Regions from separate parts of the Nostoc sp. UHCC 0252 genome, predicted to be linked through region 1. Evidence: riboswitches for the same ligand, from Rfam matches in the RefSeq annotation. Region 1 holds a riboswitch; the other holds the start of a gene.
What was found. A riboswitch is a leader RNA that binds a small molecule or an ion and turns the genes downstream of it on or off. The one in region 1 is predicted to bind cobalamin.

Region 1 (7,602 bases):
TTGGTGCAGCATTAAATTCTAATTCCAAAACACTACCTTGGACAATATGCCCCACCCCTACCTGTTGCCAATTTTGCTCAAATAAAGTGTAAAGTAACGATGACAAAATATTACTTCCACAATCAAAATATTCATACTCAATTGTCCCACCTGTAAACAAAGCTTCAGTCACAACTTGATTTAACGGTGTAACCAAACAATTAAATTCACTCATCTTCAACTCTCCTCTGCATGAAAAAACTCTTAACCTTAGAACCTAGAACTCAACCCAACCTGAAAAACCCTCCCCCCATCAGGAAAACCCGGAAACAACTGATAACGCTGGTCAAATATATTATCTACACTACTTGTCAGTATCAAACTATCACTTAAAGGGACGCGCACTTTGAAATCTAAAGTAGTGTAACCAGACAAAAATTCTGTATTTGTGTTATTCGTTGGATACCCATTCAAAGAATTCATGAGCAATCCTAAATACCAACCTTGAGGATTTTCATAAGAAACACCCAAATTTAATTTATCCGCACCTGCAAATCGTAACTCCTTATCAACTTCTGCCGGATTAGAACTTTCTAAAATCCGTGGATCATTAGCTGTATAATTAGCAAAAGCATAGAAATTTTTCGCTAGTTGTAAGTTTAAAGAAGCTTCAATTCCTGTAGTTCTAACCAGTCCGATATTTTCAAAAGTACCTGTATTGCCATTCACCGGTGGTGTCAACCGCTTAAAGGCAATTGTATCTGATACTGTGTTACTAAAGAAGGTCAAACGTAATAAGCCTATGTTACCTAACTTTTGGTCAATGCCAATATCAAAACTATCACCCTTTTCTGGTTTAAGTTCAGGATTACCAATATTAGTAGGATTATTGTTAAATAAATTAGCAATGGTTGGCGCTCGGAAGTTTCTGATATAGTTAGCTCTAAGTGTTGTGGAGTCAGAGATTACGAATTTTGTACCTACAGATGGTGATGTAAATGAGCCATTTACCAAGCTACTGAAATCTTGGCGTACTCCTAAATTGACACTTAAGCTAGAAGTAAGATTATTTTCATATTTAGCGAAAATGGCTCCTTGACTAATACTGTCATCGTAATTTTCTCTATTGAGATTACTGCCATAATTAAAGGTGGTATTACGCACATTTGCATTCCGGTAATCAAAGCCGTAAACCAAAATCTGATTTTTGGTAAGATTCCAACTGTGTGTGGTTTGAATACCGTAAGAAACTTGGTTAGAATCAAACCGATTCTGAGATGAAAGTGCGCCACTACGGTTATCAAAACGAGTATTGAGAAAATCAGTATAAACTCTGGCTGTTAAAAGTGAATCATTACCATTCCCTAATTTGGAATTCCAGGTTAAATCCGTGAGAACTTGGTCTGTGTATTTGCGATTATTCTCGGTGAGAGAATTGAAAAACCCTTGCCCAAATTGGGGTTCAGGAATTGCTACCCCTCCTGGTACTCCCTGTTCTTTGCTTAAGTATAGAGTTGAGAGAGTTAAGGTATTGCGTGTTCCTAAATCTGCCTCTAGTTTGACATTGAAGTTGTTAAATAGAGCATCATTATTTGTTCTAGTTCCTGTAAAATTGGCTTCAGGAATTGTAAAAGGATAATTATTTTCTGCTTGGGTACGGTTGTAACCTACAACCCAAGAAATTACCCCGGCTTTACCACTATTTTGAATACTTTGTTGGTTTAGTCCATAAGCACCAATATTTACTTTAGCTTCTGTTGTAATATTCTCTGTGGGGCGACGAGTGACAATATTAATTACCCCTCCTATCGCATCAGAACCATAAAGTGTTGAACCTCCTCCTGGTAACACTTCAACTCTTTCAATATTATTGGTGGTAAATTCTGAAAGGTCAAAACCACCGCCACCAAGATTATTAATTGGTCTACCATCAAGCAATATTAATACTTGACCGGTATTAGAACCTCGGATAAATTGACCGCTTAAGGCGTTTACTTCTGTGCCAACTGTACCATCAGGCAAGATACCTGTCAGAAATTTTAGCGCTTCTCTAACCGTTCTAGCACCCTGTGCTTCCATCTCTTCACCCGTAATTACGTAAACCGGACGGGTAGAATCTTTCACTGTCCCCTCGCGGCGAAAGGGCGAATAAACGGGTTCATTCAATAGCTTGTCGATGACTGTTAATTCAATATCTGGTTCTTCTGTGGATGCTGGAGTATTTTCAGGTGTTACTTGTGCAACTGGTTGTAAGTCTCTTGCAGAACCTTCATACTTGGGAAACTCAGATATTTGTGGAACTTGATTAGCAATCGCTACATTTCTTCCGCAGACCATCCCATAGATTGCGGTAAAAACAAAGATTTTTGAGAAAAATTCACAATAAGTAACTATGCGGGAAGTGGACATGAAACTCCTCGTTTTCAGTAAATGCAGGTATTTATTTGTGCTGTTGAATTTCTAAGATTTAGGGTTTAACTAGCTTGCTACAATGCATTGCCATAGCTAAATCATGGTGGATACTATTTTGATAGCAAAAAGACTTTGTGGTATTCCTTATGGATACCCAAATTCCTATAAGACAACCAAAAATTAAGTGTCGTTACTAACAGCGAAGCGAATTAGTAAAACTTGCAGAGGGTACCGTCTTAAAACAGTATCTGTACCCATAAAATTTATTAATCAAATGTATCATCTGTGCCTCGCAGATAAATGTTTTGTGTCTAGAGTGAGTCGGCGGGCATTCTGACTAAGAGACACGTTATATTCGTCTCATTACAGCTGCGGGACAGCGCCGGATTTACACCGAACTTTCCCCCTTGCGCCTGATGGCTGCTCCCCATCAGAACCGACAGTTATGTGTCACATTACCATAGTTATTGTGTATATGTAAATTTCCATTAGTAACAATTTTAATTCTCCACATCACTTACTGGATATAGAATTATACTTACACTAAAGTAAACACGCATAAAAGAAATCCCCTAACTGTTAGTAAAGGGGACTTTGCGGACATTGTAGATTTAATTTCGCCAGGTGTCTTACGTTCCTAACGTATTTTTGTGGAGGCTACAAAACTGAAGTTTTGCATTTCGTTTAATCGACATTCCTTAAGGTAACTGAGTTAATTTTGGTTGGTCTAAGTATGTATATACCAACTGAGAAACTTGACGAATAAAATCCCTACCTCTGGTGTCATTGTAAGGTCTTCTCACAAAAATCCCTGCTAAGTAACGCTTGCCATTTGGCATCTCAATAATACCTGCATCCCCAATAACAAACCCAATATCACCTGTCTTATGAGCAATTACTGCTCCCGAACCCAAACCAGCTGCCAGCAACTTTCTGTTATGGCAATGATTTAAAATATCTATTGCCTGGGAGCGACTCGCATCTGAAATTAACTTATGATACTGAATCAATGCTGACAATTTTACTAAGTCGGCGGGACTGGTGGTATTAGTTCCCTTAAAATCTCCCAGTAAATGACGAATTACAGTATTTTTCAATCCCCAACTGCCAAACCGCTGATTTAATTTTGCTTTACCACCCAAGCGGTCAATAATCATATTTGTGGCGGTATTGTCGCTGATAGTAATCATTTTATTTATGGTTTGCAGCACAGTCAACTTAGTTCCCACACGTTGATACTGCAAGTCTCCAGAACCACTTGCAATCAAGTCTCGCCGCATTACCAAGGTGTCATTTAGTTTGACTGTACCAGCGTCTATTCTCTCAAATAAAGCAATCAGAATTGGGAACTTAATCGTACTCGCGGCGGGAAATACTTTGTCGCCACTAATATCCAAATAGTTACCCGTCTCTAAATCCACAAAAAACATCCCTGGCTTGAGGAAACTGTAGCGAGCCATCAATGCATTAATTTGAGATTTTAGTTGTAGTATTTCCTCACCTAAAGGAACTACCCCAGCAAACATAGAAGCATTGATTGGTTTAGTGAGTATACCTGGTGGACTCAGTTTATTAATAGCTGCAATATCTTGTAAAGGCGCTTTATTTTGGAATAAGAGAACTTGGCGTTTTTGCTGGAGATTAGGAGTAATGGAAATTGGTGTTTGGGAGGATTCTTCCCCAGCCCCTATTCCCCATTCAAAAATTCCCGTCGCAGGTATTTTTTCAATTGATAATAGTTTTACGACCCAATGAAAGTTAGAATCTCGTCGGACTATTACACTTTGCGGAGAGACAGTGTAACCGGGTGCTAATTCAATTACAAGTCGGGTCGTCTGGGGGTCAAGCTGTGCTACCCGAATTTCTCGAATCTTTGAGCCAAAGTTTTGTTTAGTTGTAGAGTAGTCGAAAGTAGTTCCCGATAAGTCAATGACAAGCCTTTTAGGGTTATCAATTAAAAAAACTCTCGGTTGAATACCTGAGTCAGTGGTTAGGTCAAGCTGATTCTGATTGGGGTCAAAGTGCCAAGATTCTAATCGAGTTGCTCTTGCAGGAGAGGATAGGAGCAAAAGACTAATTAAGCTCAACAAGAACCAGCGTAATTTCATACAGTATTGTGAGGATAATATTGAATTTACTTACAGAGATTTTCCGGGAAGTAAATCAAGTCAGAACTGATTGAGAATCATAAGCAATAAAATATGTAATGTCAAGGATTTTAAATAGACAATAAAAACTTATACAGCGTAGCTAGATTAGCTTGTATAAAAATCAGTATGATTTCATTCACACCAGTTTTTTTTTAAACGGGTGAATAAAGCTTTCTCAAGTTACTATAGAAGCACCCATTAACTTGGGACTTTACTGTTGAGTATTAGTTCATTGAGAATCATTCTGTGTTTTTTTATCTGTACAGAGTGTGATTTTTTTTGCTGGTGAAAGATACTCACCTTCTACTCCGATAGTGATTCCCCTTGCCTGACGCAGCGCATTTATCGCTTTTCGCAATTGGGATAAAGCGGTAAAACCAGAAAAATTCATCCACTTGATGATTGTCTGCTAGACATTAGTTCTGGATCTGAGCAAGAGTCAGAAGAACCACTTGATTGAATCCCCAGATTATTCGCGATGTTTACTCGCAAATAATCTTTATTTTTTTATTTTTGCCAAATTGGGATGCTTCCATTGTTTCAAACAACGGTATTCTTTACGAAAAAGATAAGGTTCAAAGCCGTACTTCGTCCCGCTACGCTAACGCCCCTTGTGAGCGATAGCTCCCTTGCTCCCCTGCCCCTCTGCTTTTTCACGCCTCGTTAGCTCTCTCTAGGTCGATGGATTGTGCAGCTTGACGAAACAATGCTATCGACGTGAGGCTACTGGAGGGACAATCCCACAGAATGTATTTGAAGCAATCAGGAATATCTACCATTCGCAGCGTTTTTGCACTCCTAAGCAGGTGAACATTTTTATTGTGGCAAGCTTGGAGGTTGTAATTGGGGATTCTGTCGCAAAGATGATGAATGTTATGGTAGCCGATATTGGCGGAAAACCACTTTAAAACGGTAGGGAACTCCAGATAACTGCTGCCCTTAATTGCTGCTTCGAGATAGTCCCACCCTTCAGTTTTGTGGGCGTAAGAGCCATCAAAGTTGTGCTGAACAAAGAAGACGCAGATAAGGATTGCCGCAGAACAAGTTAGCGTGATTGAGTAAACGCTCACGAAAAAACCAAATCCAAGTAAATACCCCAGAAAAATCCAGATACCGACTACACAAATGTTGTTGAACAACAGATGCCAAAACTCAGCCGCAGTGTACCAATTTCTAGACTTATGAGAGGAGATGATTCGAGGTAAATCCATAAAAGGATCTTGCTGCAAACAAGTCAGTAGATGAGTGATAAAATCATATGTTCCGGCAATCAGGGCGAGTCTTGGCTTAATCGCGACATAGAAAAAACCTCCCGGAAAGATAATGAATGGGTGCCTCAGTAGTTCATAACGCCTTTGGGCAGATGGACTGAGGCGAGCAAACTCCTCAGTAGAGAGTAATGCACTAGGACCGCGATAGCGTTGCCAATCACCGTTGGTTTTGTGGTGATAGGCATGTCCTCTTGACCACGGATATTGAGGGATCGCGTTTATCACCCCCAGAATAAAACCGATAATCTGATTAACCCTTTTTGAACGAAAGAGTGAATAGTGTCCGCAATCATGCATTAAAGAAAAACAACGCGCTGAAAACAGCGTCATCAAAACTATAGTAGGCGCAAGCAACCAAAAACAAATAGCAGCTGCTTTGTATGCTAAAAACCATAAAACCACATAAGGCACAACCGTATTCAGGATTTGATAAGTTGCCCGCAAGTCGCTGCTGTTCATGTAAGGATTCAGGACAAAATCCGACTTTTTCACTGCGGTTTCCATTAAATAAAACTTTCTCCTAACGGCTGAAGTTCTTTTTGGGGTAAGTTGAAATAACTGGTAGCATCAGCCAGATGCTTTATTAGTGTGGATTGTGGTAAAGGTCCTTGCAAGTGATTCCAAGGTAATACAATATCTGTTGACCATTTATCATGAACGTAGAAATCTAAGTTAGGTATTTGTCCTTTAAGTTGTTTGAAAGCACGACGATAACTGCCCAAGGAGTCGCCATAATTACGGGTAAGTTCCAAAAGGTGGGATAGTCTGCGATCGCCCCTGGATAACAAAGCTTGAATGATTGACCAATTATAACTTTCCGGTCGAAACTCGATTCCTTGCGGCTTAAGTTGTTTCTGTAAAAGTTGCAACCGCTTTTCTGCTTGCCGATTGACTCCAAACCACTGAAATGGCGTGTGTGCTTTGGGAACAAAGGTGCTACAGCCAAATGTTAAGCGCAATCCTGATACAGTTTTTTTCAGAGAGCGCATCATTGCCACAGTTTGTTCTAAATCCTCTGGTTCTTCACCGGGAATTCCTACCATTCCATAAAGTTTCAGGTTTGTTAATCCACCAGCTTTAGCATTGATCGCTGCTTGGATAATTTCATAATTTTGTAACTTTTTATTGATAATTTTCCGTAAATTCTCTGATCCACTTTCTACGGCAATTGTGAGCGATCGCGAATCTCGTTTCGCCAAAATTTCTGCTAATTTTACTGTTACGGTATTTGTCCGTACTGAGGCAATGCTGAGACGCACATCATCGTACTTTGGCTGATTCAGATGATCTAGTAGTCTTTCAAACTCCGGATGCTGAGTGACAGAAGCCCCCAATAATCCGATGCGTTTTGTCACTGATAAACCTTTTTCAATCGCTGGAATGAGAGAACCTTCCACACTTGCTGTTCTAAAAGGAAGCGTTAAATAACTTGCCAGACAAAAGCGACACATTTCTGGGCAACTTCTGACAACTTCCACCATATAAATATTTTCCCACGCGGCTTTTTCCGTCACAACTGTTGATGTTGAGAGGATATCTCCCCGATAGGTTTGCTTTTGCACCACGGCAGGGATTTCTGTTGAGATTGGTTGAATTGACTTGATAGTGCCGTCTAATGTATGATAGCTTACATCGTACAAACTAGGTACATATATTCCCGGTACTTGTGCAAGTGCTTGCAGTTTAGTTTGTCGAGAGGCATTTCTGACTTCTTTGTAAACGTCGATAAAATTTCCTAGCAGGTTTTCGCCATCTCCTAGCAAAATGACATCAAAAAAATCTGCGAAAGG
Region 2 (7,602 bases), on a different contig from region 1:
AGCGCGTCTTGGGAAGGTAAGCGTTACTCGTTTTTTCACAGGTTTAGCAAAAGGTTTTTTCTGTTGTAGCGTATTGAAAGTTTTATGACTCGAAATAGTGAGAAAATATAGAAAGAGGTGTGGTTTAATTACTTAAAAAGCCAAGTAAATTACTTAGCAGTTGAAGTTGATTGATTATTATCTATTGTATCCATTTTAATTTGGAAAGCTTTTAAATAATTGGCGTAATTCCCCATCCGTTTACAGGGTTGGATGTAAGTGAGTCAACATGAAAATATTAATTGTAGAAGATGACGATTTCAATGCGTACACACTTACTACAGTTTTGACTAACCAAAACTATGCGGTTGAAGTTGCTACTGATGGTAATGCTGCTTGGGATTTTATTCAGGCTTACGATTATGATTTAATTCTCCTAGATGTAGTTCTGCCCAAGCTGGATGGCATTAGTCTTTGCCGTAGAATCCGGTCTAATGGTCTGCAAATGCCGATATTGTTATTAACAGGGAGCGATAATAGTCATGACAAAGCAATTGGATTAGATGCAGGTGCAGATGACTATGTAGTTAAACCCTTTGATCAAGAGGAATTAGTTGCTCGTGTGAGAGCGCTGTTGCGTCGTGGAAGGATAAGCTTGCAACCTGTACTAGAGCAGGGAAAGTTGCGGTTAGATCCTACTAGCTGTGAAGCCATCTATGCCGATAATCTGCTACCACTTACCCCAAAAGAGTTTGCTCTATTAGAACTATTCTTGCGAAATAGTCGCCGAGTGTTTAGCTGCGACATGATTTTAGAGCATCTTTGGTCTTATGAAGATACCCCACAAGAAGAAGCTGTTCGCACTCATATCAAAGGGTTAAGACACAAACTCAAAGCTGTAGGAGCGCCCAGTAATTTGATTGAAACAGTTTATGGAATCGGCTATCGTCTGAAACCACTGGAAGAACAGCAGAACAACAAGGAAGAACTAGAGCAGACAAAATCCCTAGCCCCAACTCTCAAATCACAGCAGCAAGCACTAATGGCCGTTGCAGAAATTTGGCAACGATTTCAAGGGCGTGTAGAGGAACAGATGAGGATTTTAGAACAAGCGATCGCAACTTTAAATCAAAATAGTTTAAATCCTCAATTACTCTCCCTTGCAGCCAAAGAAGCCCATACCTTAGCAGGCTCTTTAGGAACTTTTGGATTGCCTCTCGGCTCACAATTAGCCCGCAATATCGAACTGCTGCTTAATTCTAGTCAAACCTTGAGTAAATCTGAGATCGGCAACCTCGAAAGTTGGGTAAATTTGTTGCGTCAGCAAATAGAGGGAAATGCAGATGTAATATCTGCATCACCAACCCAGCCAGTAGAAACAGTGACGCAACCTCATGCAGAAACCACAATATTGGTTGTCGATGACGATCCGCAAATTCAGGCATTGTTACAAAATTTACTTAGTCCTTGGGGATTCAAAGCGATCGCTCTTGAAGACCCCCGGCAATTCTGGGAAACTTTAGAAGTTGTTGCCCCAGATATGCTGATTTTAGATGTGGAATTACCTCACATAAATGGCATAGAACTTTGCTACTTAGTCCGCGATAATTTGCGCTGGGGTGATTTACCCATCTTATTCCTGACTGTCCATAGCGATGCTGAAATGGTCAATCAGGTATTTAGCGTTGGTGCTGATGACTTTGTAAGCAAGCCCATTGTCGGGCCAGAATTAGTAAACCGAATCGTCAATCGCTTAGAACGAATGAAATTACGTCAGCGCGTAACCCAGGCGCGTAGGGAAGCAGGAAAAGAAATTTCTTTCTCATCTCCCTCTGAGCAAGCTATCAATGAACTAGAGTTGAGAGTCGCAGAGCGCACCGCCGAATTAATTAAGGTAAATCAACAATTGCAATCGCAACTCGACGAACGTCACCGAACGCAGGAAGAATTACGCTTCTCTCAAGCCCGATTTGCCCGAATTTTAGATATTGCTGATGATGCAATTATTTCTATCAATGGGTTTCACAATATCACCTTGTTTAATCAAGGAGCAGAAAAGATTTTTGGCTACTCTGCTCAAGAAGTTATTGGTCAAGGTCTTGATTTACTATTACCGCAGCGCTTTTTTCAAGCACATCGCCAGCATGTAGTTGATTTTGGAAAATCTCCCAATATTGCCCGCCGCATGGGAGAACGGCGTGAAATCTATGGTTGTCGAAAAGATGGGACTGAGTTTCCGGCAGAGGCTTCTATATCTAAAATAGATATGGGTAGCGAGACATTTTATACAGTAATACTAAGAGATGTCACAGAGCGCAAGCAAATTGAACGCCTGAAAGATGAGTTTATCTCCGTTGTTAGTCATGAACTCCGCACACCTTTAACTTCGATTCATGGTTCTCTAGGAATGTTAGCCAGTGGTTTGCTAGCGGCAGATTCAGAGCAAGAAAAACGTCTGTTACAAATTGCCGCCGAGAGCAGCGAACGGCTAGTACGCTTAATCAACGACATCCTAGACATTGAGCGGATCGAGTCGGGTAAGGCGAAGATGGAACCAGAAATCTGCAACATCGTTGATTTGATTACTCAAGCAGTAAATGTCATGCAGCCTTTAGCTGACAAGGCTAGAGTCACGCTCTCCATTTCTGCTTTATCCTGTGAAGTATTGGCAGATTGCGATCGCATTGTCCAAACTTTGACTAATCTACTGAGTAACTCTATTAAATTTTCATCTGCTGGATCTACAGTTTGGTTAGGGGCGCAACAACAAGGTGATGAAGTTTTATTGACAGTCAAAGATACCGGACGCGGTATCCCATCTGACAAACTTGAGAGTATCTTTGAGCGCTTTCAACAAGTTGATTCTTCAGATTCACGCAACCATGATGGAACTGGTTTAGGTTTGGCAATTTGTAAGAGCATTATGCAACAGCATGGCGGACGTATTTGGGCTGAAAGTACATTGGGTGAAGGTAGTACTTTTTACGTCGCGCTGCCGTTGTTTGAGACTTTATCACACCCTGATTTAGAAGATTCCAATATTCCCGGAATTTCATAGCACATAAATAGATAACTAAGTCAAGGTAGAAAATTTTTGGACAAAAGGCGTATTAGACCAAATCCGGTAATATTTGAATGATTAAAAAACCGCAGAGACGCTGAGGACACAGAGAAAGAGGAATAATTCACAAAGGAATTTGAATAACAGGTGAGGGAATTACTTACAACCAACAAGAGGATAGTAGCGATGACAACAAAGCAAATTCTAGTGGTTGATAACGAGCAGTATATTCAAGAAGTTGCCAAGATTTGCTTGGAAACAGTTGCAGGCTGGAAAGTTGAAACAGCTAGTTCCGGTAAAGAAGGCATACTGAAAGCTGAGACTTACCAACCAGATGCAATTTTACTAGATGTAATGATGCCGGAGATGGATGGCATCGCTACCTTTGAAAAGTTACAAGAAAATCCATTAACCAAAGCGATTCCAGTAATTTTGTTAACTGCTAAAATTCAGGCAAGCGATCGCCGTCGCTACGTCCAGATGGGAATGATCAGTGCGATCGCTAAACCATTTAATCCTCTAGAATTAGCTGCTAATGTAGCAGTAGCTTTGGGCTGGAGTCTGGAAAAGTAAGCTAAATTTATTTATCGAGATTATTTTTTTACTTTTAGCCACTTTAAAACACCATCAACATCAGTAACCTGTTCGCCTGGCGGTGTGGCTGGACGATTTATCATGACAACCTTCACACCCAGTTCTCGCGCCGCCATAATTTTGGGTTTTGTCGCATCGCCACCGCTATTTTTACTCACGATGGTATCAATATTATGATGAATCAGGATTTGCCTTTCATTATTGAAGGTAAAAGGCCCGCGATCGCACAAAATCCTTCCTGGCGGTACTAAAGCATCATCAGTAGGGGGATCAATCATCCGCATCAGAAACCAAATTTTCTCGCAGTGGGCAAAAGCGGCGAGTTCTTGTCTGCCAACTGTCAAAAATACTCGCTGTGCCTGATTTTGTAGAGATGCGGCGGCAGCTTCAACACTATCGACTTCAATCCAGCGATCGCCACTTTCTTTTTCCCAAGGCGGACGTATTAACATTAAACGAGGTATTCCGACTTCAGTTGCAGCATCTGCCGCATTAAAGGAAATTTGACTAGCAAAAGGATGGGTTGCATCAATTAACAAGTCGATTTGCATTTGACGCAGATAGCTAGCCAATCCAGCCACACCACCGAAGCATCCAACCCGTAAATCGCCTAACGGAATTGAGGGTTCACGGGTGCGACCGGCTAGAGACGTGATTGCTTCTAACCCTTGAATAGTCGACAGTTTCGCAGCTAATTTTGCGGCATCTCCCGTACCACCCAAAATCAAAACGCGCATCATTAAGATAAAGGTGGAATTTTTGCTAAAATGCCCTTTTTCAAGGCTTCTGGACGCTCTGACCAAGGCAGTAAACCATCTGCTTTGACATAGTATTGACTAGCGCACTCTAGTACCGCAGATGCACTACCGTCAACGGCTAAATCACCAAATAAATATGTTAATTTGCCTTTAGCAGCAAAAGCAACTACACAAGAACGATTACAAGCACTCATGCATTCAACTTCTTTAATTGGAAATTCATCTCGTAAATCCCAATCTTGTGCAAGCTGCTGAAGTTGGTTTAAAAGTTTTTGACCACCGCTTTCACCTAAGCGTTTTCCCTCATGCCAAACGCTAGCGCAAGTTTTGCAAACAAATAAAGTATGGTCAGCAACACCCAAAGGATTCGTTGGGGAAATATTTACAGTAGTAGTCATCTGTACCTCGCAGATATGTGGAACTGGTAAATCTATTTCGGCGGGCATCCTGACTTACTCAATTTGAAATTTTAGATTACATCTCAAATTAGTTTACAGTTGCGGGACAGCGCCGGATTTGCACCGAACTTTCCCCGTTACCTCTGGTAGCTGCTCCCCACCAGAACCGAATAACCTTATCGATCATACACTAGGGTCATCTAAATAAAAGGATATTACCAAGAGTAAGGAGCAAATATCGTAACTTTGCCTAGCTCCACAAGTCAGATTACTGCGATATTGCATCATTCTTTAGAAGGCGAAATGAATTGCTTTTCTGAACCAAAATCCAGGCTTTGACTTTTAATCAATTGCGCTAAACCCGGTTTTTGCCACAGATACGAGGTGTCACATAATAAAGTTTGCTAGATTTAGGTTTTTTTCTTGCTCGATCCAAGAAGTATATGCTAACGTTAATATTCGTGTGGTTAAGGACGTATAGCTCAGTTGGTTAGAGCGCTACGTTGACATCGTAGAGGTCACTGGTTCGAATCCAGTTACGTCCATTTTAGATAATGTCCTTACCAGTACTGGCTACGATGTCAACGTAGCGCTCTAACCAACTTGTTTTCTCTCAGTTTTCTCTCAATCAATACTATTTTATCCTTAAAACAATGAAATAGGGGTAACTAGCTGATTTGAGAGAAGCTTATCATTTACCCATATTTTTATAACTTTTCGTTATCAATTGATAAAAATATTCTTGATTAGCTTATATATGCCTACCAGATTAGGGATTGAGCCATATTCGCCTATAGCACCTCTATTTTCAGTCCCATGTAGAATGCAAGCTTAAGTCTTATGTCGCTTGTTATAGCTAATTGTAGAGCTAGGTATTAAAGCTTAAATGCTATCAAAGCTAATCATTCAACAATAGAAACGTAAGAAACAATCATTCCCCAGTTTTATCGTTAGCAAGTACATAAATACTCATACTCACGCCATATTCGCCTGTACTCTCTCTGTCTTTAGTTTCATACCAATTAGCCAATTAAACCTCAAATTATCGATTACAGAGGCATATATTGGTGTTTTGCAGATAATCATGTCAAAGCATTGAAAGATTTTAGAAACATCCCTTTTTTGATGAAAAACTGTGGATAAGGTTTTTCAGTATATTTGCCCAAGCTATTTACTAAATAAATTATACATTATTGTACTGTACGTTAGAAATAATGTTTCTATTATTTAATTAGTAATATCCAATATGTATTCTTTAATACAGAAACTTCCAATTCTATTTTATACGAGTATCATAATATCAACTGTACCAATAAATAATGTTACTGCTCAAAGTTCAAATTGCTTAAACTATTGGATTAATTTCAAAACTGGACAAGAAGAGTGTATAAAATTTTCAAGTAATGGTGTTGTTCAATTAGATAATCCTGTTCCAGAAGCTACTACAAATACATCAAGTGATTTAGCAGGATACACTTTGATAACCGTGACTGACAACGGAGACAAAATATACAGTCGTAACAAAGCTTTTAAACGTTATAAAGATACAGGTTATGGATTTACTGGTGCAAGAATAAGAGTTTTAACATTATATAAAAAACCAAAAAGTAGTGCTGCTAATAAGAAAGAAGATTACTATCATGTAAATTGTAATTCGCTTGTGATGAGTTTAGAAAGCACTTTTGATTTCGATAGTTCTAATAATATAGTTAGTGGTACTACTTTCGGTATGGCAACTGCTACTCGTTATCAATCAACAGCACCATTTCCTAAAATAGTAGTACAACCAGAAACTTTAGGATATGAAATACATCAGTTTGCTTGTCGTGCTAATGTTACAAAATAAATAAATTGAGATTCCTTATTCATTTTAATGGTAGCGGTATAAAACAACTAGAGAATTACGTTATTGCCTCAAGTAACATTACTTAAGGTTAGTTAAGTTATAGAAAACAAAAGTTAAAATAATTAATCATATTGAGCCGCAAGTATACTAAGCCAAATCAAATATAGTTTATTAAGACGAATATCATATATACAATATACACATTAATCTATACATTAATAACTGCAATAACCTATTTATATTATTGTAGTTAACCTAATATAACTATCATAATTAACTTCCCACCTTAAGATATAAGATAGTTAGAGATAGAAACAATAATAGACCACAAGTTGACTAAATTAACTATCAAATTTAATAGACGCTATCCATTCATCTGATTTCAAATAATCGATAGGTAGTTGTAAGTCAGGATACATGATTTAACATCGATTGAGGTTACTAAAAATCATAAGTTTAGTTACTTGTGATGTAAGTAAAGTTACCAATTTGTGTTAAACATATTTTTACGAACGTTACATGGTCTGTTTTTATCATCATAGCTAGATCGTTTAGCTTTTGCTAAAATCTTTTTACGATTAATTTGGAATGTATTATCAATCTCTCTCTTATCAATTAATAACGTTTCATTTTTAGATGCTTTTAATTGTTCCTTGGCAGCAGTAAATAAGCTGTGTAATAGCATTCCATCTATTAGAGGTATACCTGAGTTAGTTGCTTTATCAGCCGCATTAATCATACATTGCATAACAGTGTTAAATTCGATTGGTTCGTGTTTAAAACCTAACCTTATGTGGCAATATTCTAACAACTCGTAAAGTAGTAGTACGCTACAGTCATACGCATAATTAATGCGTACTTTACCTTTACTATCTTCATAGGTTTTTAGTAACTTGACTTTCCCATCTGATAACAATGATCGAAATAGACTAGCAAGCTCATCACGTCTTGTAATGTTTGTGTATT

Region 2: it holds a riboswitch for cobalamin, as region 1 does, so the genes downstream of both, VB732_RS28660 (DUF1636 family protein) here and VB732_RS05260 (TonB-dependent receptor plug domain-containing protein) in region 1, are expected to answer to the same signal.

The regions. Positions count from the first base shown of each region.
Region 1 covers NZ_JAYGHE010000005.1:163,911-171,512, reverse strand. Annotated here, with positions in the region: gene VB732_RS05265 ((2Fe-2S) ferredoxin domain-containing protein) at 1-214, opposite strand, end outside; gene VB732_RS05260 (TonB-dependent receptor plug domain-containing protein) at 250-2,316, opposite strand; cobalamin riboswitch at 2,697-2,847, opposite strand; gene VB732_RS05255 (serine hydrolase) at 3,090-4,499, opposite strand; gene VB732_RS05250 (hypothetical protein) at 4,771-4,932, opposite strand; gene VB732_RS05245 (fatty acid desaturase) at 5,195-6,316, opposite strand; gene VB732_RS05240 (radical SAM protein) at 6,316-7,602, opposite strand, start outside.
Region 2 covers NZ_JAYGHE010000073.1:1,688-9,289, forward strand. Annotated here, with positions in the region: gene VB732_RS28640 (NIL domain-containing protein) at 1-39, opposite strand, end outside; gene VB732_RS28645 (response regulator) at 269-3,037, shown strand; gene VB732_RS28650 (response regulator) at 3,227-3,613, shown strand; gene VB732_RS28655 (cobalt-precorrin-6A reductase) at 3,634-4,371, opposite strand; gene VB732_RS28660 (DUF1636 family protein) at 4,374-4,790, opposite strand; cobalamin riboswitch at 4,812-4,976, opposite strand; tRNA gene VB732_RS28665 (tRNA-Val) at 5,262-5,335, shown strand; gene VB732_RS28670 (hypothetical protein) at 6,037-6,636, shown strand; gene VB732_RS28675 (hypothetical protein) at 7,118-7,602, opposite strand, start outside.